Regions from separate parts of the Anaerobacillus sp. ABD4_527 genome, predicted to be linked through region 3. Evidence: predicted binding sites of a transcription regulator. Region 3 holds the regulator's gene; each other region holds the start of a gene.
What was found. Region 3 encodes LexA, which represses DNA repair genes until DNA is damaged. Its sites were predicted from a motif close to CGAACATATGTTCG; they were not measured.
Positions count from the first base shown of each region.

Region 1 (5,919 bases), 400 kb from region 3:
TCATGACGATCGAAGGCTGTAGGCCTTTCCCTTCGCCGTCCGCAAGTGGACAGCTCACCCATAAATTCTCTGAAGGTGTTGAAAGGGCGTGATAGATTAGGAATTCTTCATCTAGTAATCTCCGCTTCAAGCCAGGAGCAAGTTGAATTCCTTGTTCTTCAAGCTTTTCTCGATCTTGTTCACTTAAAAGTCCATCATCCTGAAGTTTTGCTGGCAACACTCCATCGTTCACGCCTAGCAGAAATCCACATTTTACATTTGTAAAACGAGTGCGGTCGATGCTACCGATCACCACTTGGTCGAGAGAAGCAGGTACGAGAGCAAACTTCATACTTTCGATTCCAGCTTCTAATAGTTTTGTAAACTGTTCGATCGATAACTCCTGGTCTCCAATCAATTCGACCGTTTCATCGAGGAGAGCGATGACGGCATCCCAAACTTGATCATGCTCTCTCGCCTTCGTTAATTGTCCCGCCTTCTCAGCGTGTTCTTTTAGCCGATCTACTTTTTCAGCAGCATTACAGTTTTCAAGGAAATAGTAGAGAACCTCACACTTCTCCCGTACTGTCTTTGCTTGCTTCATCTTTCGTTCAAATTTCTCTAAAGGATTCGAAACCCATTCCTTCGTTTCGTTCAATCGTTCTTCCATTCGCTCGATCTCATCAGACGTTACGGCTTCTTTATCCTCTAATTGACGATAGATATTCGCCTTCCACCGCTCACCTGACCTCCACCGGTATCCCTTAATTCCTTTTGCGATCACATAATTTTCGAGCTCGTCCATCCGATCTCTTAGATCTGCTTTGCTATTCTCCGTTTCATCAGGGAATAGAAGCTCTGTTTTTACACAGCGGAAAACAGCTTCATACCGCCAGTGGTATTGAATGATATCGAGACTCGAACGTATGAGCTCGATCAAAGGATGATGGAGCATCGTCCGTTTTTGGTCAGAGAAAATAGGAATTCCATGATCTGTGAAAATGGTTTCGACAAGCTCATAATACGTTGACATATCCCTGACCATCACAGAGATGTCTCTGTATCGATAGCCTTCGTCTCGTACAAGCCTGAGCGTCTCTCTTGCTGCAGCTTCAACTTCTGATCGAATATTCACCGCATGGTTAACTTTTATATGCTGAAGCTCTCCTGCATAAAGGACAGGTGGGCGTTCTCCGTAATTTGCTTCCAGATGCCGAAGCTCGTTGTTTTGGTACCTTTTTTGGTGAGTTAATAGCTCAGGGACCTTCACGTCGATCCCTTCTTCATTCGCCATTTGGAGAAGCGTCTGGCAGGTTGTCGCAGGCTCGTGAAAAAGGTCTAGTTCATGGACCGAAGCTGGATTCATCTCGGTGTCCATCGTGATGGTGAACGTGATGTCCGCCCCTTTTTTCATTAATGCTTTTAAAACGAGAAGCTCCTGTGGCGTAAAGCTATGAAAGCCATCCACCCAAATCGCGGCATTCTCTAGATACTGTGATTCAGAGATTTTCTCAGCTAACAGCTGAAGGTAATCTTCCGAATCTAAATAATGGCCGATCATCGCTCGTTGAAATGCTTCGTATACAAGATGCAGATCATAGAGCTTGTCTCGTAAAAGACTTCGATCATCGGTTGTATAGTAATCATCAGCATAGCTTTTAATATGATCTGGCTCGAGGCAGTAGCGCTTAAATTCAGTGACCATATCATTCAGCTGATCGATATAGCCGGTTTTGTCTGAAGAGCGCTGATAGATTCTAAGTTGCGCTTTATTTTCTTCAATAATATGCCTGAGCATCATACTCGTACCGACAGACGTTAAATGTGGCCTCGCCATGCCACCGGTCTCTTGGAGGACTTTCCATGCAAGACGTGTAAAACTGAACACTTGAGCACGAATCATCCCTTTTAGATTACGGTTATGTACGAGTTCATACTCTGACTGAAACGTCATCTGTTCTGGAACTAAGTAGATCATCGTCTCCCCTAGAGGACGTTCGGTTAACTCGCGCTGAATGTCAGTAAGACAGTGATCGGTTTTTCCGCTCCCCGATCGACCTATAATAAATTGAACTCCCATACGTTTCTCCTCCCGTACACGTGTACTAACCCTCCCATTATCTCACGTTTTTTTGCAATTTAATAGACTTCATAAGAAGATACGTTCGCATTAAAGTTTCCAATTATTGAGCGATCGTACCAGTAGGTTTCAGGGAAAACTGTAAGGGTATAGACTACTAAGCATAACTTTTGTAAAGGAGTTTTGGACATGGAAAATAAAGAGATGGATACATTTAAATGGGAGCTTAACCGGATTACGAGAGATATGACAGAGTTCGTGCATAGTTACGAAAAGCTTGATGAATCACAGAAAACGAGCGTACACAGCAACTATCCGTTCGAATTAGACCTTCACGATTTAAAAAACGCATTAGCAAAATGGAATGACACTGTGAACAACATGTAAGCCAGCCAAGCACCTCCAACGAGTGGAGGTGCTTTTTTCATGGAGTGAACATCTTTTATAAGGAAAAAACATAAATCTAGTAAGGTAGCCAATCGAATTCTTAGGAGGCGAACAATGTACACCAACCGGAAATATTGGGAACCTTATGTAAGCCCCTTTGACCCATGTAAACCGATTCGAGTGAAGTCTTACTCCACACCACCTAACCTTTATTTGGGCTTCCAACCTCCAGGACTCGAACAGTTTTCGCCAAGAGAAGCACTCGCAGCAGGAACGCTCTGGAAAGTGTTCTATGACCCTTATGAAAAGAACAAGGAGGGCTAACGATGAAGCACAAACAGCTACCGAAGGAGTATTACGAATTACTCGAAGAGCTTCAGGCTACTGACTTTGTGCTGTTAGAACTAACCCTCTACCTCGACACACATCCGAATGACATCGATGCGATCAAGCAGTTCAATGAGTTTGCAAAATTGAGGAAGCAATTAAGGAAGAGGTATGAGAAAGATTACGGACCTCTTCTTCAGTACGGATTAAGCTACAGCAGCTACCCTTGGAACTGGAATGATACCCCATGGCCGTGGCAAGTTTAATTTGGAAAGGATGAGTGCGTTTGTGGGTTTATGAAAAAAAGCTTCAATATCCTGTAAAAGTAAGCACATGTAATCCGATGCTTGCGAAGTTTCTAATCGAGCAATACGGAGGCGCAGATGGTGAACTCGCTGCTGCCCTTCGATACTTAAACCAGCGATATACGATCCCAGACAAAGTCGTAGGACTTCTAACCGATATTGGTACAGAAGAATTCGCCCACCTCGAAATGATTGCAACAATGGTTTATAAACTAACGAAAGATGCGACACCAGATCAAATGAAAGAAGCTGGACTTGGCGCGCACTACGCAAACCACGACAGAGCACTCTTCTATTCAAACGCAGCCGGCGTCCCATGGACCGCAAGCTACATCGCAGCAAAAGGCGACCCAATCGCTGACCTTTACGAAGACATCGCAGCAGAAGAAAAAGCCCGAGCCACCTACCAATGGATCATTGACCTCTCTGACGACCCAGACCTAAACGACTCCCTCGCCTTCCTAAGAGAACGTGAAATCGTCCACTCCCAAAGGTTTAGAGAAGCTGTGGAGATTTTGAAGGAAGATAGGGATAAGAAGAAGTTTTATTGATATGAAAGGCGGAGGTGGCCCGTTTAAATACGCAGGGAGTTGGAAGAAGAGCGAATGAGACGCTTTTTGTCTCAATCGCTCTTCTGAAACTACCGGAGTATTTGGCCACCGCAGCTAGACATCGAAAAGCGGAGACGAGCGTTTAGAAACGGAGCTATTGGAACTCTTGAAATTGAACACGTTCTTTGTGTTCAGTTGAAAGAGTGAAATAGCGTAGTTTCTGCGAGTCGTAGCTGGACATAGCGAAAAGCGGAGACGAGCGTTTAGAAACGGAGCTGGCACAGCCTGTAAATCTCAGTTCGCCGATAAATCCTCAGTTTCGCTGATATATTTAAAAAAGCGCTGATAAAACCTTCATTATCGCCGATATATCAAAAATTTCGCTGATATCACTACAATTATCGCTGATATCTCTATCAAAGCTCCCAGCGAAATAAGCAGTACACCCTTATAACAGACTTTTTATTGTCCAAAATCTCAATTTATTAGCTAAAATCGAATTTTATTGTCCAAATTAAGATTTTATTAGCCAAAATCGCATTTTATTAGCCAGATTACCACCCTAAAACCAAAACAAAAGCCATGCCGCTTCCCGGCATGGCTTATCTTGATTGATCTTCCATTCTTGTTTTTCTTGGTCGCTGATTTAGCTTGAGCTCTATAATTTTTCCCGCACCCCATAGTAGTCCGATGGCGAGGACGATCAGCACCAATTGCAGTGGTTGGTGGATTAATGAAAACACGTCATGTCCGATGAATGAAACGATGGCGATCATAACCATTTTTCCAAGAAGAACAGCTATTACAAAACTTCTGATACTCATATTCGATAGGCCAGCGACAACGTTGATGAGGGCTGATGGTGTGAATGGAAAGCACAGTAAGAGGAACACCATGCCGAATCCATGTCTTTCGATCCACCTTAGCGTCTTATCGATCTTTTTATGCCTTGTGATCAAACCCATGAATCGCTGTCTTGCAAGTTTTCTTACAACAATAAAAACGAGCAATGCACCTAGGGATGCACCTAACCATGAAAGAAGTGACCCAAACCAAAAACCGTAGGCTGCAGCATTACCGGCTACAAAAAGAAACAATGGCAATATCGGAAGCACTGCTTCGAGCATCGGTAGCAGGATGCCTGGCAATGGACCAAGTGCAGCATACTGGTTAAGCCATTCTTTTATCGTCTCTTCGTTTAAAGAATCAATAATCATTCCCCACTCCATATGGGAATCAACCTCGTTTCATGATGCGAGTGTCATTTAATGTGACAGCATAATTTGCATTTCTTACTCTATATTAAAGCATAAATGAAGATCGATAGAAAGTTGGAAGCTATTTCATTAGAGCTGTATACACCTCAAGATCCAGCGCTTCTGCTTTATCTTTGTTATATGTTTTTTCAAATTGTGGATCTGCCGTAATTTTCGCTCCCCAGAACATGGACTCGATCACCTGTTCAACTTCGACATTGATTTTAGCAAGCTTTAATGAAACGTCACTCATCGCCTCTTCTAAAATCGATGCGTTTCCTTGAATGGAATATACCGTTTCTAACCCGATGATGGTTAACACGACACCCTTGTTACCTTTTACATTTTCCACCGTTCTAGAGTTACTCGTCACGGAAAAACGAATATTCTTCTTATCCGACGCTTTCACCCAGGAAATAGCTGAGACATTCGGAGTGCTTGTTTCATAGTCGATTGTTGATAGCATGACGAGTTTTTCGCCATTAAGAAACGATGCTAAGTCTTCTGTTAATTCGGTCACTTTATCTTTCTTTGCCATTCGCTTCACCCTTTCACTTCTACCTCTACTCTTTCCTAAAAGATTAGCACGAATACTTCATAATGGGAACGCTTCAGAATGGGGAGCTTAACAAAAAAATTGCCGCACTCCGAAGAGTACGGCAAAAAGGGGGAAAATCAATGTGAAACATCATTACTTAGGGGGTTTGATACTAACTATACCCGGTTTTCAAATTACAAAACCTAAAAATTTATTTTTTTATCAATTTTAATGGCGCGGTTATCTTTTTCTGTCCATCCACAATGTTAGGAAGGTAAGATAGCTTAACTGTCACTGGAGCTAACGATCTGGCATGCCCCATATCGAGGTTTACGAGAAAGCCTGTATCTGACTCTTCAATATCATAAATGAGGATATCATCGTCATTCCGATCTTTAACGGAAAGAGTGATGAAATCTTCTTTATATGGATACTGACTGATCTCGTTTTCATTAATCATATGTAGCCTTCGAATGACTTCATGTTCAACGGAATC
Region 1 is NZ_JBSWXZ010000001.1:8,423-14,341, reverse strand. Features, by position in the region: gene addB (helicase-exonuclease AddAB subunit AddB) at 1-2,059, opposite strand, end outside; gene ACXAHI_RS00080 (hypothetical protein) at 2,249-2,446, shown strand; gene ACXAHI_RS00075 (spore coat associated protein CotJA) at 2,561-2,770, shown strand; gene ACXAHI_RS00070 (spore coat protein CotJB) at 2,773-3,039, shown strand; gene ACXAHI_RS00065 (manganese catalase family protein) at 3,060-3,629, shown strand; gene ACXAHI_RS00060 (TVP38/TMEM64 family protein) at 4,232-4,846, opposite strand; gene ACXAHI_RS00055 (pyridoxamine 5'-phosphate oxidase family protein) at 4,968-5,423, opposite strand; gene ACXAHI_RS00050 (hypothetical protein) at 5,635-5,919, opposite strand, start outside.
Region 1: the regulator LexA is predicted to act here: its motif matches at 2,134-2,147, upstream of addB (helicase-exonuclease AddAB subunit AddB).

Region 2 (5,919 bases), 1.4 Mb from region 3:
ATGTACGAGGTAAAGTCCTTCCAGCTTCGAATCAAAGTGTTGTTCTTCATGCTGAAATGCGAGATGGAACGTTCGTAAAAGGTGAATCTCAGATTCCTAAAACGAATAAAACGATTAAGAAAGTATTTCTCTCGCCTCCTGGTATAAAAGCGTTACCAGATTCTTTAGAGGCCATTCGAAACGCTGACTTAATCGTCCTTGGTCCTGGGAGTCTTTATACAAGCATACTACCAAACCTACTTGTACCTGGCATTGCGGATGAAATCAGTCACTCCAATGCTCGGAAAGTGTATGTGTGTAACGTCATGACTCAGCAAGGTGAAACAGAAAATTATACTGCAAGTGACCATGTGCAGGCACTCATTGATCATATTGATTACAAGCTTATTGAAACGATCATTGTTAACAAACAGATCATCCCAGCTTATTATGCAAAACGCTATGCAAAAGAACAGGCAGAGGTTGTGCAATATGACGAAAATAGGTTGAAGAGCTTTGGTTTTGAAGTAATCAGTGATAAAATTATTCAATATGATGAGAAATATGTACGCCACGATGCCATCAAGATATCTTCGATTCTACTGTCATTATTAGAAGATAAAAAGTGATGGTGATGGGTCAATGGGCCCCTGCATGGTAAAGGGGGGATAGCGATGTCATTTGCTGCCGATACGAAGAAAGAATTAACACAGCTCGAAAGTAAAGCGTGCTGCTCTAGATCAGAGCTCGCAGCACTCATTCGAATGAATGGGTCCATATCATTTGGGAACAGACAACTGATCCTTGATATACCCACTGAACATGCTGCGATCGCGAGAAGGATCTATACGCTTATCAAACGTCTTTACAATTACGATGTCGAATTGCTCGTACGTAAAAAGATGCGTCTCAAAAAAAATAATGTCTACATTGTTCGCGTTTCCTCGAGTGCTAGAGATCTCCTTGAGGATTTAGGTATTATGGACAATGCGTTCATGTTTACAAGAAGCATTTCAAGTGATTTTACGAAAAAGGCTTGTTGCAAACGAGCATACTTGAAAGGAGCCTTTCTCGCAGGGGGATCGATCAATCACCCTGAAACTTCTTATCACTTAGAAATATTCTCGATGTATGAGGAGCATACGGATTCATTGTGTAAGCTTATGAATCAGTTCGATCTTAATGCAAAAATGCTCGAGCGTAAAAAAGGATACATCGTTTATATTAAAGAGGGCGAGAAAATTACAGAGTTTTTAAGTGTAGTAGGCGCTCACAAGGCATTGCTTTATTTTGAGGATGTTCGCATCATGAAAGATATGAGAAACTCTGTTAATCGGATCGTAAATTGTGAAACAGCTAATCTAAATAAAACAGTTGGTGCTGCATTCCGACAGGTTGAAAACATTCGCTTTATACAAAATGAAGTTGGGTTAGATATCCTACCTGATAAATTGAGAGAAATTGCTGAACTTCGAGTGAAGCATCAGGATGTTACCCTTAAGGAACTTGGAGAGATGTTGACTGGTGGTGCGATCAGTAAGTCGGGAATCAACCACAGGCTTCGAAAGATCGATCAGTTAGCTGAAAAGCTCCGTGCAGGAAAGCCAATAACATAAGCAGAAATAAGAGCCTGCGCAAGTAGTGCGGGCTTGATTTTCTACTATTCTAGGCCTTGAGAACATAGCGTTGGGACGTTTAGAAGTCTTAATAAATGGAATGCTGTTGGTAAGTACGTAGCAAATCTATAACAAACACATATACTTATTTTTTTCATCAATAAAGATAGCGCTTTCTTATAAATAAAGGAGGAATGGAAAAGTGGTTCAAAAAGAAGTAGTCGTAACGTTGGATACAGGATTACAAGCAAGACCTGCAGCACTTTTTGTTCAAGAGGCAAATCGATTTAATTCAGATATTTTTCTAGAAAAAGACGGTAAAAAGGTAAATGCGAAGAGTATCATGGGAATCATGAGCCTTGCGGTGGGCTCTGGCTCTTCTGTTGTCTTAACAGTAGATGGAAACGACGAAGAAGATGCTGTTTCATCTCTTGTGGACTTCATTCAAAAAGAAGACTAAAGAAAAAAGGTTGCCATCAGGGCAACCTTTCAGCTTGTCGGGAAACCTATGTACATATTCGGTTCTCCCAACGCCGTAGTCGATTGCACGCTTTCCGCGGACGAACGTCCAAGCCCGAGGTGAAACCCACACCCCGGTCTCGGCCGCCCGTTCTACCGCAGGAGTCCGCGATCGTCTCTCCTACTTTGAAGAGAATAAATCCAAAAAAACACTCCGTCTCAATGGTTTAACAGACGAACATGGGACTTCTGTTCCATTTACCAATCAACGTTTATTGAAAATGGAATTCATCGTAACATCGAGACTTTCTCTACAATCAAAAAGGTTGCCATCACGGCAACCTTTTTTTATTTATGCTTTTTTCTCCATAACTTCGTCGATCAAGCCGTATTCTTTTGCTTCAAGAGCTTCCATGAAACGGTCACGATCCGTATCGCGTTCGATCGTATCGAGAGGCTGACCAGTACGCTCTGCAAGAATTTTGTTGAGCTTTTCGCGCATTTGAATGATACGCTTCGCATGAATTTCGATATCAGAAGCCTGACCTTGTGTACCACCGAGTGGTTGGTGAATCATGACTTCACTATTTGGAAGTGCATAACGTTTACCAGGCTCACCAGCCGCTAGTAGGAACGCTCCCATTGAAGCAGCCATTCCGATACAGATTGTAGATACTTTCGGTTTAATGAACTGCATTGTATCATAGATTGCCATTCCAGCTGTGATTGATCCACCTGGACTATTAATATAAAGAGAGATATCTTTATCTGGATCTTCTGCAGCTAGGAAAAGAAGCTGAGCTACAACTGCGTTCGATACGTTGTCGTCGATTGCAGTTCCAAGCATGATAATGCGGTCCTTGAGAAGACGAGAGTAGATGTCATATGCTCTTTCACCGCGGTTTGTTTGTTCGATAACCGTTGGAATTAATACCATAATAAAATTCCTCCCTTTTATTCATTCAAATATGTAGTTCTGTAGGTTCATCATACCGAAAAGGTCAATATAGGTCAAATAAAGTGCTGTTCTTTTTGACTATTAATTTTTTCGCCAGCACATGGATGGTTCTACATATCTCCATTTTCCCCGCTGACAACCGTTTTAAACAGAACGAATCTGTCTTTTTTTAAATCGGTGATCGTTTAAAAAGTAACCCGCAATTCTTCTTTCAACAAGGTTTCTAATTTGGACGGACGTGTACCGATACGTTTGGTTGTATCCACGGCAATAGACAGTATAGATGACGATATCTTCCTTTGTATCCTGAACTGAAGTTTTGATGTGTTGCTTATGAAGGACTGATTTTGCTTCTTTTAAATCTGTGGAAGCGAGAGTGAAAGCTTGATTGATCAGTTCCAAATAAGGGCGTGGAAGCTTCATCTTAGAACGATGAACCCATGCAGCATCGAGCTCCAGTACCTTTTTAACATAAGGAAGCAATAAATAATCCCGAACAGCACTTGCTTCCTCTTTACTTAATCGGAACATGATCTTCACCGCCTGTAAGAACGTATGTTTGGTTTTACAATACTATGAGACGAATGAGACGTCAAGAACCCCATTCTATAAAGGGGAAGACGCAAAAAAACCCTTTTCGGAATGAAAAGGGGTTGTAATTATGTAGTTGGCGCGCCCGGAGGGATTCGAACCCCCGACAGACGTGGTACCGGAAACCACCGCTCTATCCTACTGAGCTACGGGCGCATATTAAACGACGATAAACCCTCGCCAGCACTGCGTTTACATAACGCTAACCTTTTCAGCAGTTGGGACGGTGTACCGGAAAAAGACCCGGTGCTAGCCGTTTATTGCGGACATATTAACGTCGCAGTGACACGCTCAATTATACGATAGAGTGGTAGTCGTTGCAACCGGTATTTATAGGCTTCGTATCAGAATATGAAGAACGAACAACTGCGCCAAATGTTCTATAACCACGCCGGAGGAGTTGCGCGTGACGTTGAAGCACGTCCGAAGTTTTATTCCGGAGGTCTTCCGTCGCAAGCTATGACGCCTCCACCGATGCACAACGAGATCGTTATACGCGCGCTGATGAACGTAATGATCTTGACGGAGGCGCAGCAGGGACAATTGTTCCGTTTGCTTTCGTCCTACACTCCGGCAGGCAACGGCGGAGGGATGAACGAAACGGACGTCGATCGCCTCATCACCGCGCTACAACCTGCGGGCGACAAGCCGGTAAACGTTACAGGCGGACATCAAAGGTATGTTCCGGTTTGTAGAAGAACGCGGCGGCAAGGAAACGGACATGAATTCGTATTTTAACGGAAGGAGGTAACGCCATCGAAGCCGCTTGATAATTTCCCCATTTAATACGCGAAACGGAACGATGCTCGACATGGCGGACGACTTCGGCGTCCTTACGCATAGCTTTCGCGTGAGCGCGCCACTGCCGTCGATACAGTCGGAGCAGGTCGACGGTCAGGACGGGTTATGTACGACGGATGAGCAAGACGTGTTTTATATGGAATCTGTGTGACAAATCGAACTGGCATTGCTTTTTTTGACATATTTTTTGAAAATATTTGAAGGAGTTACCAACTCTCTTGTTGAATAGAGTCATCAGATGAGTTGGGAGGAATAATAGTGGAATATATTTTGAAGCTTAATAGAAGGCTTACTGATGAAATGGTTTTGGACCTTGAAAAAGAAAACATTCGTTTAGACTATGTTTTTGAACATTTTCCATTAGTTTGTGTTAATATGAATCATGTTAGTCAAGTTCAGAAATTGGACTTCGTGCATGAAGTTGATTTGAATGATATGTATGAAGTACAAAATTTCAGCACATTCCCAAATATAAGAGTCAATAAATTAAAGGCGCAGTCATACACTGGCAGTAACACTTCTGTTGCTATCATCGACAGCGGCATGACACCCATAAGTGGTGTGGACATCAATTCCCATGAAGTTTGTTCGAAATCTACAAACTCGAACGATGCTATGATAGATGGCGAACTACACGGGACTGTTGTAGGTGCTGTTGTTAAAAACATTGCTCCGTGGACCAATATAATAAATGTCAAAGTTGCTGATGATAATGGCAATATTGACAAAAAGTCTATATTAAAAGCCCTGGAATTTGTTTATACTAATAAAATCTACATTGCTAATATGTCGCTTGGTAAAAAAGGTACTTGTGATGATAAGTGTCTTGTTTGTCAAACTGTAAACCAGTTAAGAAAAGAGGGGTTCATGGTTGTTGCCTCAATCGGCAACTGGGGAGAAAAGGGAAAAGGGATTACTGCTTGTCCTGGAAACGCAAAGAATGCGTACACAGTAGGCGCGGTAGACGTGAATAAAAAACTAGCCCCATATAGTAGCACTGCCTTAGATGGAGTATCCAAACCAGACATACTAGCCCCTGGAATGTGCAATGTAGATGGAAAACAATACTATGGGACTTCGTTTGCTGCACCTGTTATCAGTGGTGTAATTGCTGCTTTATCTCAGAAGTTTGACTGTGAGTATATAGTGGAAACTATAAATGAGACTGCTCATGATCTTGGATTACCTAAAAACGAGCAGGGCAATGGGCTAATTAGTATTGAAGGTATACTAGGAGGGATTAGTAATGAAGGAAATGTTAGTGAAGCTTGAGAGTAAAAGTGTGTTAATGGATCTGAAACAGTTCGGAGATGTTGAAACAGTATCATCCATTTTTAACGTTTACTCGATCACAATTCCTGATGAAACAATAGAAACTTTGAAGAAAATGAATGGAGTATTAACTGTAGAAGAAGAAGAATTCTATGAAGTGCAGTAAATATGAGGTCAATGAGACCTCATATTTATTTTGCATTATATGTGGCGAGTAACAGCATCCGCCTTTCAATCCTGCGT
Region 2 is NZ_JBSWXZ010000001.1:1,837,493-1,843,411, reverse strand. Features, by position in the region: gene ACXAHI_RS09615 (gluconeogenesis factor YvcK family protein) at 1-608, shown strand, start outside; gene whiA (DNA-binding protein WhiA) at 654-1,595, shown strand; gene ACXAHI_RS09605 (HPr family phosphocarrier protein) at 1,798-2,055, shown strand; gene clpP (ATP-dependent Clp endopeptidase proteolytic subunit ClpP) at 2,407-2,991, opposite strand; gene ACXAHI_RS09595 (YhjD family protein) at 3,157-3,543, opposite strand; tRNA gene ACXAHI_RS09590 (tRNA-Arg) at 3,681-3,759, opposite strand; gene ACXAHI_RS09585 (hypothetical protein) at 3,955-4,341, shown strand; gene ACXAHI_RS09580 (S8 family serine peptidase) at 4,663-5,676, shown strand; gene ACXAHI_RS09575 (protease inhibitor I9 family protein) at 5,651-5,842, shown strand.
Region 2: the regulator LexA is predicted to act here: its motif matches at 3,561-3,574, upstream of ACXAHI_RS09595 (YhjD family protein).

Region 3 (5,919 bases):
TACTACAACCCTTCCTGATTATACAATAACGTCTACTAAAATAGTAGGGTTTGTTTAAACTAGCTTTTGTTTTTTAAGCGGGTTGAGCCACCCATATCGATTCGATTGATGATCGATGGCAAAGAAAGTAGGAGTGAGCTTTCTTAGCACCTCAAAGAAGATCGTCTCTGCTTCATATGTACCGTTCGAATATACGTTGATTTTCTTTTGGTTTACAAACAGAGAGCCGTCACTTTTCGATTGTAAAATCGTTAAACAATGCCCTCCATTTCGATATTCATAATTCCGAAACCCACCTAATTCTGAAACAAGATAGCGATTCACATCTATTACAGGGATAGACTCTGAAATAAATTCAATTTGTTTGTCTAGCAATTCTTTTGCTTCTTTCTGAAGCGTACGTTTTCTTTCATTAAATAGTTGATATAACAGGAGTTCTTTTCCACCATATTGGACGGCTACTTCTTGCTTGATCAAGTGCATCTCATAATGCCTCATATCGATTCCCCCTGTCTACCTTGTATAATAAACATAAGTATAAAGGAAATTCATTAAGATGATTGTCTATACCTGTAGTTCAGTTTCCACTAGTTTTGTCGAAACCAAAAAACCTGTACTATAACATCTATGTTATAGTACAGGTTTATGTTATGCCATGCTCGGTAGGTCGCAAAGAACGCCACCGCACTTCGCATCATAATCTAGTTTCATTCGATCAACGAACCATTCATCTCCTGGCTTCACGAAGTAAGTGATTCCCCCAACTTCTTTTTTGAAATCGTCTGTAGCAGGCTTATCAGACATTACTCCTAGTGAAAACCCACCGCTATCTCCACTCCCAGCGTACCTTACAAAAAGTCTTAAACAATCCCCATTATTAAGCTCCATTTCATTCTTGTAAAACTCAGCCGCTGAATCCGTTACAACAAACATCCTATCCATCCTCTCTCTTTGTAGTATAACACCTTGTTATAGTACAGTATAACGAATTTTCTAAAAATTGCAACCAAAAAAATAGCCTAATTTTGCGAAATGCAAAATTAGGCTATTTTTACTGAATCGGACCTCTATTTTTCTTACTCTCTTTTAATTTGTCAGGTGTAACGTCATCGCCCGTCTCATCAACTACCTTAATCGAATGAAGTTGGTTTTCAAAGGAAGAACGAAGACTTTGAAGATATTCTTGACGAAGATCTTTTTGTTCTTTTTTCTCTTGATCTGTTAGTTGAGACTCTTTTGATTTTCTAGAGAGCTCATTAATTCGCTTTATTTTATCCTGTGATAACATACAGAAATAACTCCTTTATAACATCTAATTACTTTTATCCTAACGTAAGTCGTTGCCACAGGCAAGTTTATAGCTTCTTCTCCAATTCGTCAACATGCTCCTTATAGCGCCTATGAACCGTTGCTTTTGATGCTTCATAACCAAACCCTTTTAACGTAGCGGCAATCTCGTGGAACGTTAACCCTCTATCACGTAAATTCACTATTTCTTCGATGGGAACAATCTTTCGTTCCCTTCCCCCGTGACGTCGGTCACTTAAATTCCGCTGAGGCTTATACCCCTCTCGTACCGCTTTCTCCATTCCTCGCTTTATTTTAAGGTTATGTAGTTTCCTCTGAAACTCCTCAACGATACTTACGATTTCAAGGACCATCGAATCAGCTTCAGATAGCTGTAGCTCACCGTTCTGGTTTACTGTATAAATCGTTCCGCCATACTTATGGACTGCATGAAGCAAGGCGATCTTAGCATTTCCTCTTCCTAATCTTGTTTCATCTTGAATAAGAAGAACGTCTGCTGAGCCTTCTTTCAACAAATCTAACACTTCTAAGATGCCATTTCGATCAATGTCATATCCACTGTGCTTTTCCTCGATCACTTTATGTACTGTAAAACCAGATTGAGCTGCAAATCTTTGCAGCTCTTCTTTTTGCCTGGCAAGTGATGATTCCTGTGTTTCTTTCTTTGTACTTACCCGACAGTATATGATTGCATTCATTACTTTTCCTTTACCCCCAGCGCTGTTGCATTTGCCTCAACAGGAATGATAAGTGTATCTCCTGCTACTATTCGATCTGCATCTATTTTGTTCGCTTCTTCCACCCAGCTGATAAAATTACGGTCAGACAGCTCATGTGCGTCACGATATTCTTCTGCGATTTCAAGAACAGTATCTCCCCGCTCTAATTCAATTTCAGTATAACGATCATACCCTTCAGCAGCTGCAGCTCTCAATGATACAAACACGAATATTAATACGGCCACAAAAGATATAATGACAAGAAAATCAACTCCAGACAAGCCTCTAGCTTGTTTTCTCATCCCAATCACCCCGAATACGAATATTTGTTCTGGTTTTAGTATAAACAGAACCTCTGTTCGTGTCAACTGAATTTTCGAACTTATGTTTGTATGCGAACAAAAATTCTGGTATACTACTAACAAATAGATAGATTGGAACGAGGTGCCAGAGATATGAAACTATCAAACCGTCAGCAGGATATTCTGGACTTTATTAAAGTCGAAGTGAAACAAAAGGGTTATCCACCCTCCGTTAGAGAAATTGGTGAAGCTGTAGGACTCGCTTCAAGCTCAACTGTCCACGGACACCTTGCAAGACTTGAGAAGAAAGGTTACATCCGACGCGACCCAACGAAACCAAGAGCAATCGAAGTACTCGGACTAGATGAAACGATCGATATTCCTCGTCCAGAAACGGTGAACATTCCGGTCATTGGTAAAGTAACTGCCGGCCAACCGATAACGGCGATCGAAAATGTTGAAGAGTATTTTCCTCTACCAGAACACTTTGTACAAGATGACGAGCACACGTTCATGCTAATCATCGAAGGTGACAGTATGATCGAAGCTGGCATTTATAACGGTGACATGGTAATTGTGAAACAACAGCCAACTGCGAACAATGGAGATATTGTTGTCGCGATGACGGAAGATAGCGAAGCTACGGTTAAGCGTTTCTTTAAAGAAAGCAACTACTTCCGCCTACAACCAGAGAATTCATCGATGGAGCCAATCATCCTTGATTCAGTTTCCATTCTAGGTAAAGTCATCGGTGTATTTCGTTCAATCCACTAGAAGCGCAAATTGCGCTTCTTATTTTTTTATTCTAAAAAACATGAATCCTTTCTTTATCTCTTATCGTATAATCAGGAAACAGCTAATTAGGAAAGGTGGAAAAACATGCTTAAGAAGTTTCTAGCAAGTGTCGGAGTAGGTGCTGCAAAGGTTGATACGCAGTTAGAGAAGGATTATTTCGTTCCGGGGGAAACCGTTAATGGTAAAGTTGTCATAAAGGGTGGTGAAATCGAGCAATCGATCGATGCGATTCATATCTTCCTTATGACAGAAGCTATCCGTGAAGTGGATGATAAAAAAGTAAGAGAAAAAGTAGCGCTAAAGAAATATAAGGTTGCTGATCAGGAGAAGATCTCAGAAGGTGAAACGAAAGAAATCCCGTTTTCCATTCAACTTCCATACGACACGCCAGCTTCACTCGGAAGGCTTCCAGTATGGTTTGAGACAGGGCTAGACATCCCGATGGCGCTTGATCCAAAAGATAGAGACCTAATTCAAGTTTCTCCACATCCACATGTAAAAAAAGTAATCGAAGCATTAGAAAGCTACCTGGGCTTCCATGTGAAAAAGGTGGAAATGGAGCAGTCTCGCTACGGCTATGTTCAAGAGTTTGAATTTACGCCTAGCGGGGAATATCGCGCTTACTTAGATGAACTCGAAGCGATCTTCTTTTTACACGATAACCATTTAGATGTCATGCTTGAAGTCGATCGCCGCGCTCGCGGACTCGGAGGATTGTTCGCAGAAGCTTTGGAAATGGACGAAAGCATCGCAAAAGTGACTTTAACGAACCAAGAACTGAACGATTCATCTGACGTTATCGCAAGGAAATTACAGCTGAAAATTGATCAATATAAAAAGTAATATTATAGATTCACAAAAAGCTGTCTCGGTTGTTTATCGAGACAGCTTTTTTGATTACGGAAAGTTCACGTTATTTTAATGGTATTACTACCTTTGTGATATTTCCTACTGTTTCATCGATTCCGTTATACAATTCCTTAAGCACTTCCAATGCTCTCTCGTTCGATTCAAACGTTCCTAACGTCTTTTTCCATTCGATGAAGAATCTTCTCTCTATGACCCCTTCGATCATGTTATTCTTTACAGTTATTTCTTTCACATTCACGAAGCTCTCAAGATTTTGAGTCATAACCCATATCATTCTCTTCTACCGCCTTCACATTATGATTCTTACTCTTTTTCTAAAATCTAGAACTGAAACTTTTTTTATAGTTATTACGTACTACAGTTACAAACCCTTGGAGGTGCGTAATGAAAGATACCTTTAAATTGATCCTAGTCGTAATCACAAGCATAGCTTTATGGGAGGGAATAAAGTACATATTCAATTCATTTGCTTAAATAGAAAAACAACTGCGTCTAGTAGTTGTTTTTCTTTCAAATCAGATAACCCCCTATTATTTTAAAGGCTGTCTATAGATTATAGGAGCATCAAAGCCTTCATCATCTACCAATTCAATAAGTGCAATTTCTTCAACTCTTCCTTCAATCGTTTGAATTCGTTTCATACAATAGTTAAATGCTTCAGAGAGTTTATCGGATGATAAGTTATTTGCCAACGTACAATGCGGTATCCATTGATCAGGTTCATAGTATGGATTGGCATTCGTACTAAACTCACTAAAAAAATCATGGTGATTTGAATGCAATTCTAATAGTTTTTTTGTATGTGTAGGTGATAGAAATAGGGTTTGATAATTTAAAAAGGATCCAATCGTATTGAATGTAATTTCGAAGCAACCTTTTGTTTCATAAAATGTTTTCATTCCTTCAATGAATGCCTCTTTATCTAATTCATAATAATGTCCCAATGTGAGATGAGGCCTCGCGTCTTTCACTTCTTCTGAGTAAAAAGAAATGGAGTTTTGCTTTAACTCTTCCCATATCGCTTTGATTTCTTGTTCTGTTTTTTTATCAAATAACGCTACAACCCAAAACATGAAATTAGCCACCTTTAACAACGTTTATCGTTCACTAAGTCTTCACGCTTTCTTTATGTTCGATAATCAACTCATAATACGTTAAGGTTTGATCACTAAGCTCAAACTCATTACCCCACGTGTCCTGTAAAAAAAGTTCCGCTATCGCATGCTTTCTCATGCCGCCTGCTGCGGCATCTCTTAACGAAATCACACTTTCATAGATAGATGTCATTACGTTAGTAATTCGCTTACAGTGCAGAGTCTGTCTCGCTTCATCCAACTTCTCTAATTGTGTTATTTTCTTCTCAAGCACTGAAATACCACTGTAAACAAGTTCTTTCCTACCTGCTTTCTGTGGAATTTGCTCTAACTCATGCTTCATTTTATCAATAAAGACCCGATGGACTTTGTGCTTTTTGATCAGCCTAAGCACCTCTAAACCAAGAATATTCGCTGTTCCTTCCCAAACCGTTAATACTTGAGCGTCTCGTAATAGTCTTGGTGTGACGAAGTCTTCTATGTACCCATTCCCCCCGTGCATTTCAATCGCTTCGTGCGCGAATCGAACTGCTTGCTCTGCGGATTCTTTTTTCACAAGAGCGATGAGCAACCGATTTAAGGCTTCGTCCTCTGTCGTCACATGTGATTGTTTATCCATCACACGGTCAAATAGCGAGATTGCAGAAAAAACGCTGCTGAGTTCAACCTCTTGTTTCACCTTTAACTTTACTAAACTTTCTTTTATCATTGGAAAATCTTTTAACTGCTTTCTAAACGCTTCACGCCTGTACGCATACTCCTTCGCTTCTAAATACGAACGCTGCATGATTCCTACTGAGGCGATCGCATTGCAAAGCCTTGAGAGGTTCA
Region 3 is NZ_JBSWXZ010000001.1:408,904-414,822, reverse strand. Features, by position in the region: gene sirA (sporulation inhibitor of replication protein SirA) at 55-498, opposite strand; gene ACXAHI_RS02125 (HesB/YadR/YfhF family protein) at 649-933, opposite strand; gene ACXAHI_RS02120 (DUF896 domain-containing protein) at 1,052-1,288, opposite strand; gene ACXAHI_RS02115 (YneB family resolvase-like protein) at 1,356-2,006, opposite strand; gene yneA (cell division suppressor protein YneA) at 2,006-2,329, opposite strand; gene lexA (transcriptional repressor LexA) at 2,483-3,103, shown strand; gene ACXAHI_RS02100 (sporulation protein) at 3,209-3,967, shown strand; gene ACXAHI_RS02095 (hypothetical protein) at 4,038-4,268, opposite strand; gene ACXAHI_RS02090 (2'-5' RNA ligase family protein) at 4,525-5,067, opposite strand; gene ACXAHI_RS02085 (acyl-CoA dehydrogenase family protein) at 5,102-5,919, opposite strand, start outside.

Region 4 (5,919 bases), 540 kb from region 3:
GATTTAAAAGAATATCTCTCCTTTACAGATCGGGCCACGTGTGATGTCCATCTTACTGAAGGTGATGAGGTTCCTGGCTGTAAGGGGTGGAAGGTAATCGAAACTCCTGGTCATGCACAAAGCCATATTTCTCTTCTCCATGAACAGACTGGAACGATGATAGCAGGGGATCACCTCATAAAGAATATCTCATCGAATCCTATACTAGAGCCACCGTACAACGGACAGCAGAATCGTCCGAAGCCGCTGCTACAACAGCGCGAGTCCTATTACAAAACACTTGAATTAGCACCGTCTTTTGTTTATACAGGTCACGGTGACCCGATTGAAAACGTCGAGGTGTTAATCAAGGATCGTCTGCGACAGCAGGAAGAACGAGCCAAGAAAGTTGGAGTGTTATTAAAACAAGAGCCGCTAACCGCTTTTCAAGTTTGTCAAAAGCTGTTTCCAGGTATTTATAAGAAGCAGATTGGGCTTACTCTTTCTGAGACGATCGGTCAGTTAGATTACTTACAATCTGAAGGGATGATAACTCAGTTTAGAAGTGGAGAAGTCGATCTCTATAGACATCAATAATCGTTAGGAGAGAGTCATGAAGAATATTAAGAACAAAGTTATACTTATAACCGGGGCTTCAAGTGGAATAGGCCGCCAGTTAGCTCTCGATTTAGCTAAAGAAGGCGCAAGACTTATCCTCGTCGCGCGAACCGAGGAAACGTTGCTTAGGTTGAAAGAGCAAATTGAATCGGAAGGTGGCTATCCTCCTGCCGTATGGCCGATGGATGTTGGAGATGGAGAGAGAGTTGATCAACTCCTTCCTCGGTTATTAAAAGAAATGCCTCCGATCGACATACTCATCAATAATGCTGGCTTCGGTAAGTTTGACAATTTTGTCGATGCGGATATGAAAGAAATCGAGACGATGTTCGATGTGAACGTCATAGGATTGATGAGATTTTGCGCGAATGTTTTACCAGGCATGGTAGAAGCGAAAAAAGGCCTAGTGATCAATGTTGCTTCACAAGCTGGAAAAATCGCGACACCTAAGTCAGCTGCTTACTCCGCTACAAAGCATGCGGTCCTTGGGTTTTCAAATAGCTTAAGGTTAGAGATGAAGCCCTATGGTATCAACGTAATGACCGTCAATCCTGGGCCGATCAAGACCAATTTCTTTGAAGTGGCTGACAGCAGTGGCAATTATACAAAGAACGTAGAAAAAATGATGCTGACTCCTGAGAAGGTTTCGGGTGAGATCTTATCAGCTATTGAAAAAGGTAAGCGAGAAGTGAACCTTCCGGGCTGGATGAATGCCGGAGCGAAGATTTATCACGCAGCCCCTGGTCTAATTGAAAAAGTGGGCGGCCGATTTTTTAATCAGAAATAAACAAGAGGCTGGGGCATAAGCGTATAACCATGAGAAAGACCCGATCAATTCATTTGAATTAGATCGGGCCTTTTGTAATTTACAGATAGGAAACCGCCGCTTCGCCAACATACTTCGCTTTCCGCAGGCACGGCCTCAGTCTCCTCAGAAAGCAAAAAACCCCGCGGGGCCTTCGGACTCGTGCTGTTCCCGCAGGAGTCTACGTATGTTGGCTACGCTAAAGTCTTACCCTTTAACATTCTACATTCGCGATTCCCTTCATGTATGTTGGTTTTGTCCCAGCCTCTTGTTCTGTTTTATCTCATCACACTACCACCAGAGATCTTTAGTGACTCTCCAATAATGTTCTCAGATGCGCTCGATAAGAGGTAGATAATGCTGTTTGCTACTTCTTCTGGCTGTGTGATACGCCCAGAAGGTAATCCTTCTTCTACCGCTTGCAATTCTTCTTCGTAACTTTTACCTTCCCGCTTTCCTTTAGCTTCTATTGCACTTCTTCCCATTTCGGTGTCGACGAATCCAGGGCATACGGCGTTAACGCGAATGCCGTGCTTGATCGCTTCGTGGGCGAATGATTGTGTGAATCCAGTTATTGCGAATTTAGATGCGCTGTATGCTGTGTTTCCGTATGTACCTCGTAATCCTGAAAGAGAAGAGAGGTTCACGATTCCGCCTTTTTTACCTTCGTTACGCATGTGGTTATAAACGAGCTGCGTAAGAAGCACTGTAGCAGTGTAGTTCAGCTCCATCACGTTTCGTAAATCTTCTTCCTGTAAGTAATCTAACGTATCCCCACCGCCAATACCTGCTGAATTTACGAGTCCAGTGATCGGTCCGTTTTCCTTTGCAGCTTTCTTGATAAGGTGCGAGCGGTCTTCTGTGTTTGTTAGGTCAGCAACAATACTCGTGACTTTTGCACCTTCCATCAGTTCCTCGCATTCTTTTTTTAATTTTGAAAGCTTTTCTTCATTCCGTCCTGTGATCGTTACTGCTGCACCTGTTTGTACCGCTACTTTCGCTGTTACATATCCGATTCCACCGGTAGCTCCAGTTACGACAATATGATGATGCTTCAATGCATCCTCTCTAAAAATTCCCATATGATTTCCTCCTTATATTTTACGTAACGATTCCCTCTTTCAATGAAACACGAAACCCCAAAGTACCACATGGCCACAATTGCTCTGCTAAATTTGTTTCTTATCTTCGTGCTGTAGTGCGTTGGAAGAAAGTACTTATTGATATACGAACGTATATTCGGGTAAAATACGGGTATAGATATATAGAACTAGTGTTCTTATTTTCGATTATTTGAAAGGAGTGGTGAAGGTGGATTATTCAACGTTACAAAAGAAAACCATTTTGTGTATTGATATGAAAAGTTTTTATGCGAGCTGTTCTGCGGTCGAGATGGGGCTCGATCCCTTAACGTGTCATCTTGCTGTCGTGGGAGATACGGAGCGTCAGGGTAGTGTGGTTTTAGCGGCCTCGCCTGCACTAAAAAAAGATTTTAATATCCGAACAGGAAACAGGCTTTTTGAAATTCCTGATGATCCCCGTATTCATATCGTGAATGCGAGAATGTCATCCTATTTGAAACAATCGATGGAGATCACAAGGTTATTTCATCGGTATGTTCCAAAAGAATGTATCCATACGTACAGTGTGGACGAATCTTTTCTTCAAATCGACGGGACTGAGCGTCTGTGGGGAGGACGCTTTGAGACGGCTAATAAAATCAGGAAAGAAATCAGTGAAACGTTCGGTTTACCATGTGCGATCGGTATAGGTCCTAACATGCTGATGGCGAAGCTTTGTCTGGATTTAGAGGCGAAGAAGTATGGCGTTGCTGAATGGACGTATGAGGATATCCCTGAGAAGCTCTGGTCTATTTCGCCTCTAAGTAAAATGTGGGGGATCGGTCCGCGTCTCGAGCGCACTTTAAATCGGATGGGGATTATGAATGTTGAACAGCTCGCAAAATACCCGTTACATCTTCTTGAACAAAAGTTCGGAGTGATGGGCAATCAGCTCTATCACCATGCATGGGGAGTAGATCTCTCTGACATTGGAGCTCCGATTATGCAGGGGCAGATCAGCTTTGGTAAAAGTCAGATTCTACTTCGTGATTATCATGAGCAAAAAGAAATCAAACACGTTATTTTGGAAATGAGTGAAGAAGTAGCGAGGCGTGCGAGAAGAGCCGGAAAAGCTGGGCGTACGATCAGCCTCGGAATCGGCTATAGTAAAGACGAGGGAGGCGGCGGTTTTCACAGGTCGAGAAGCATCGACAGCCCCACCTCCATCACGCTTGAAATCTATGACGTGTGCTTGCAGCTTTTTCAGGAATTTTATAGAGGGCAAACGGTTCGGAAAATCTCAATCGCTCTTTCAAATATTTGTGATGACGAGGAAGTGCAGCTCAACCTTTTCAATTTGAAACGGCCGAAGCAGCGAGACCTTGGATACGTAATGGACTCGATACGGGAGAAATACGGATCCGATTCTCTGCTTCGCGCTGTTTCCTACACGAAAGCCGGTACAGCGTTGCATCGAAGTAAGCTTGTCGGAGGTCACAAAGCATAGAAAGGGGTTGATAAGATGATTCGTGACCGAGGAAATATTAAATGGACATCGATGATGTTACCAGAGCATGTTAAAGAGTTAAGAGAATGGAAAGAGGAAGACCGGAGAAGAGAACAGCCTGAGCTTGATGAGCAGAAGATTGAGGAGATGAACGACACCATTTGTGAAGCGATGGCATTTCACCAGCCGCTTACATTTCATTATTTCAAGAACGGTACGAAGAACGTGTTGACAGGATATGTTCATTATATCGACCAGCTCAATAAAGAATTACGAATTGTTGATCTAGATGAGAAGAGGCAGAACATTTCGTTTGCAAGCCTCGTGCATATTGGTGAAGGCGACTAAGATGGTAACACTCCCCACAACAGAAGACGTTTTTCCTCGGCGAAAAGGGGTAAAATACGTACAAACTAGTATACGGAGTGAACTGTCAGATGCTATCTGTAGAGAGTCTCAAACATTATAAGGAGAACATAAAAGGAATTGATATTCACTATGAGTATCATGAGAACGAAGTGACGTCGGACCGTCCTGTGCTAACATTACTGCATGGGTTTTTATCTTCCACTTTTAGTTATCGAAGATTGATTCCCTTGCTTTCAAAGCATTACACGATTGTAGCCGTTGATCTCCCACCGTTTGGAAGAAGTGAAAAATCGAGTCGGTTTGTTCACTCTTATCAAAACTTTGCGGAAGTCGTGATCGAACTACTCGAGCGGCTAAGTGTTGACGAGACCGTTATGATTGGTCATTCCATGGGAGGGCAAGTGGCATTAAGAGCAGCAAGTATCGATGAAGACCTAGTTAAGAAAAATATTTTGCTCTGTAGTTCAGGCTACCTTGAAAAAGCGAGACAGAGTTTAGTGTACTCTTCTTATTTGCCCTTTTTCTCAGTGTATTTAAAGCGCTGGCTTTCGCGAAAAGGAGCAAAAGGGAATTTGATGAACTGCGTTTACGATCCAAATTTAATCGATGAAGAGATGGTGGATGGTTATGTTCAGCCTTTCTTCCATGAAGGGATTTTCCGTTCGCTCGTACGAATGATTCGAGATCGTGAGGGGGATTTGTCACAAGAAGAATTGAGGAGAATTCATACGCCGAGTTTACTGATATGGGGGGAGCATGATCGAGTAGTACCGCTTCAAATTGGAAAACGGCTGGCAGAAGATCTACCGAATTCAGAGCTGATCGTATACGAAAAGACGGGTCACCTTCTCCCTGAAGAGCAGCCACGTTCCATTTTAAGAGACATTCAGAAATTTATTCAGGCGTAAGCCGCAGAACGACACGGTTCGACTTTATTCTTGACGAAGCAGAATAATGCGTGATAAACTTCATAACACTAAATCGAATAGTTCTTATCAAGAGAAGTGGAGGGAACTGGCCCTGAGAAGCTTCAGCAACCTCTGGTATGTCAGAAAGGTGCTGCTTCCAGCAAGAGAGATCTTGAGAGATAAGAGTGAAAGCCCTCTTCTCTTGAAGTGGGCTTTTTTGATTGCTACAAACTTTATGAACAAGGAGAAACACCATGGATAAAGACATAAAAGGGAACGGCTTTGCACTGCTTCCACTCGGTATATTTATTTTACTTTTTATCGGAACGGCAGTTGTAACAAAAGATTTTTATAGCATGCCTGTTGTGCTTGCTTCACTGATCGCTGCAGGCGTTGCACTCGCAATGAACAGGAAAGAAAGCTTTATGACAAAGGTTGAGGTGTTTTGTCGTGGAGCAGGAAACTCCAATATCATCTTAATGATTCTTGTTTTCTTATTAGCGGGAGCCTTCGCTGAAACAGCGAAAAAGATAGGTGCGGTAGATTCGATTGTGAATCTCGGCATCTCTATATTACCAGCAAGCCTTCTCGTTGTTGGTTTGTTTCTAATCGGGTGCTTTATATCAATATCGATGGGAACCTCGATGGGAACGATCGTAGCATTGGCTCCGA
Region 4 is NZ_JBSWXZ010000001.1:946,463-952,381, reverse strand. Features, by position in the region: gene ACXAHI_RS05040 (MBL fold metallo-hydrolase) at 1-576, shown strand, start outside; gene ACXAHI_RS05035 (SDR family NAD(P)-dependent oxidoreductase) at 593-1,384, shown strand; gene ACXAHI_RS05030 (SDR family NAD(P)-dependent oxidoreductase) at 1,681-2,484, opposite strand; gene ACXAHI_RS05025 (Y-family DNA polymerase) at 2,759-3,970, shown strand; gene ACXAHI_RS05020 (YolD-like family protein) at 3,986-4,318, shown strand; gene ACXAHI_RS05015 (alpha/beta fold hydrolase) at 4,408-5,247, shown strand; SAM riboswitch class I at 5,329-5,433, shown strand; gene ACXAHI_RS05010 (Na+/H+ antiporter NhaC family protein) at 5,502-5,919, shown strand, end outside.
Region 4: the regulator LexA is predicted to act here: its motif matches at 2,631-2,644, upstream of ACXAHI_RS05025 (Y-family DNA polymerase).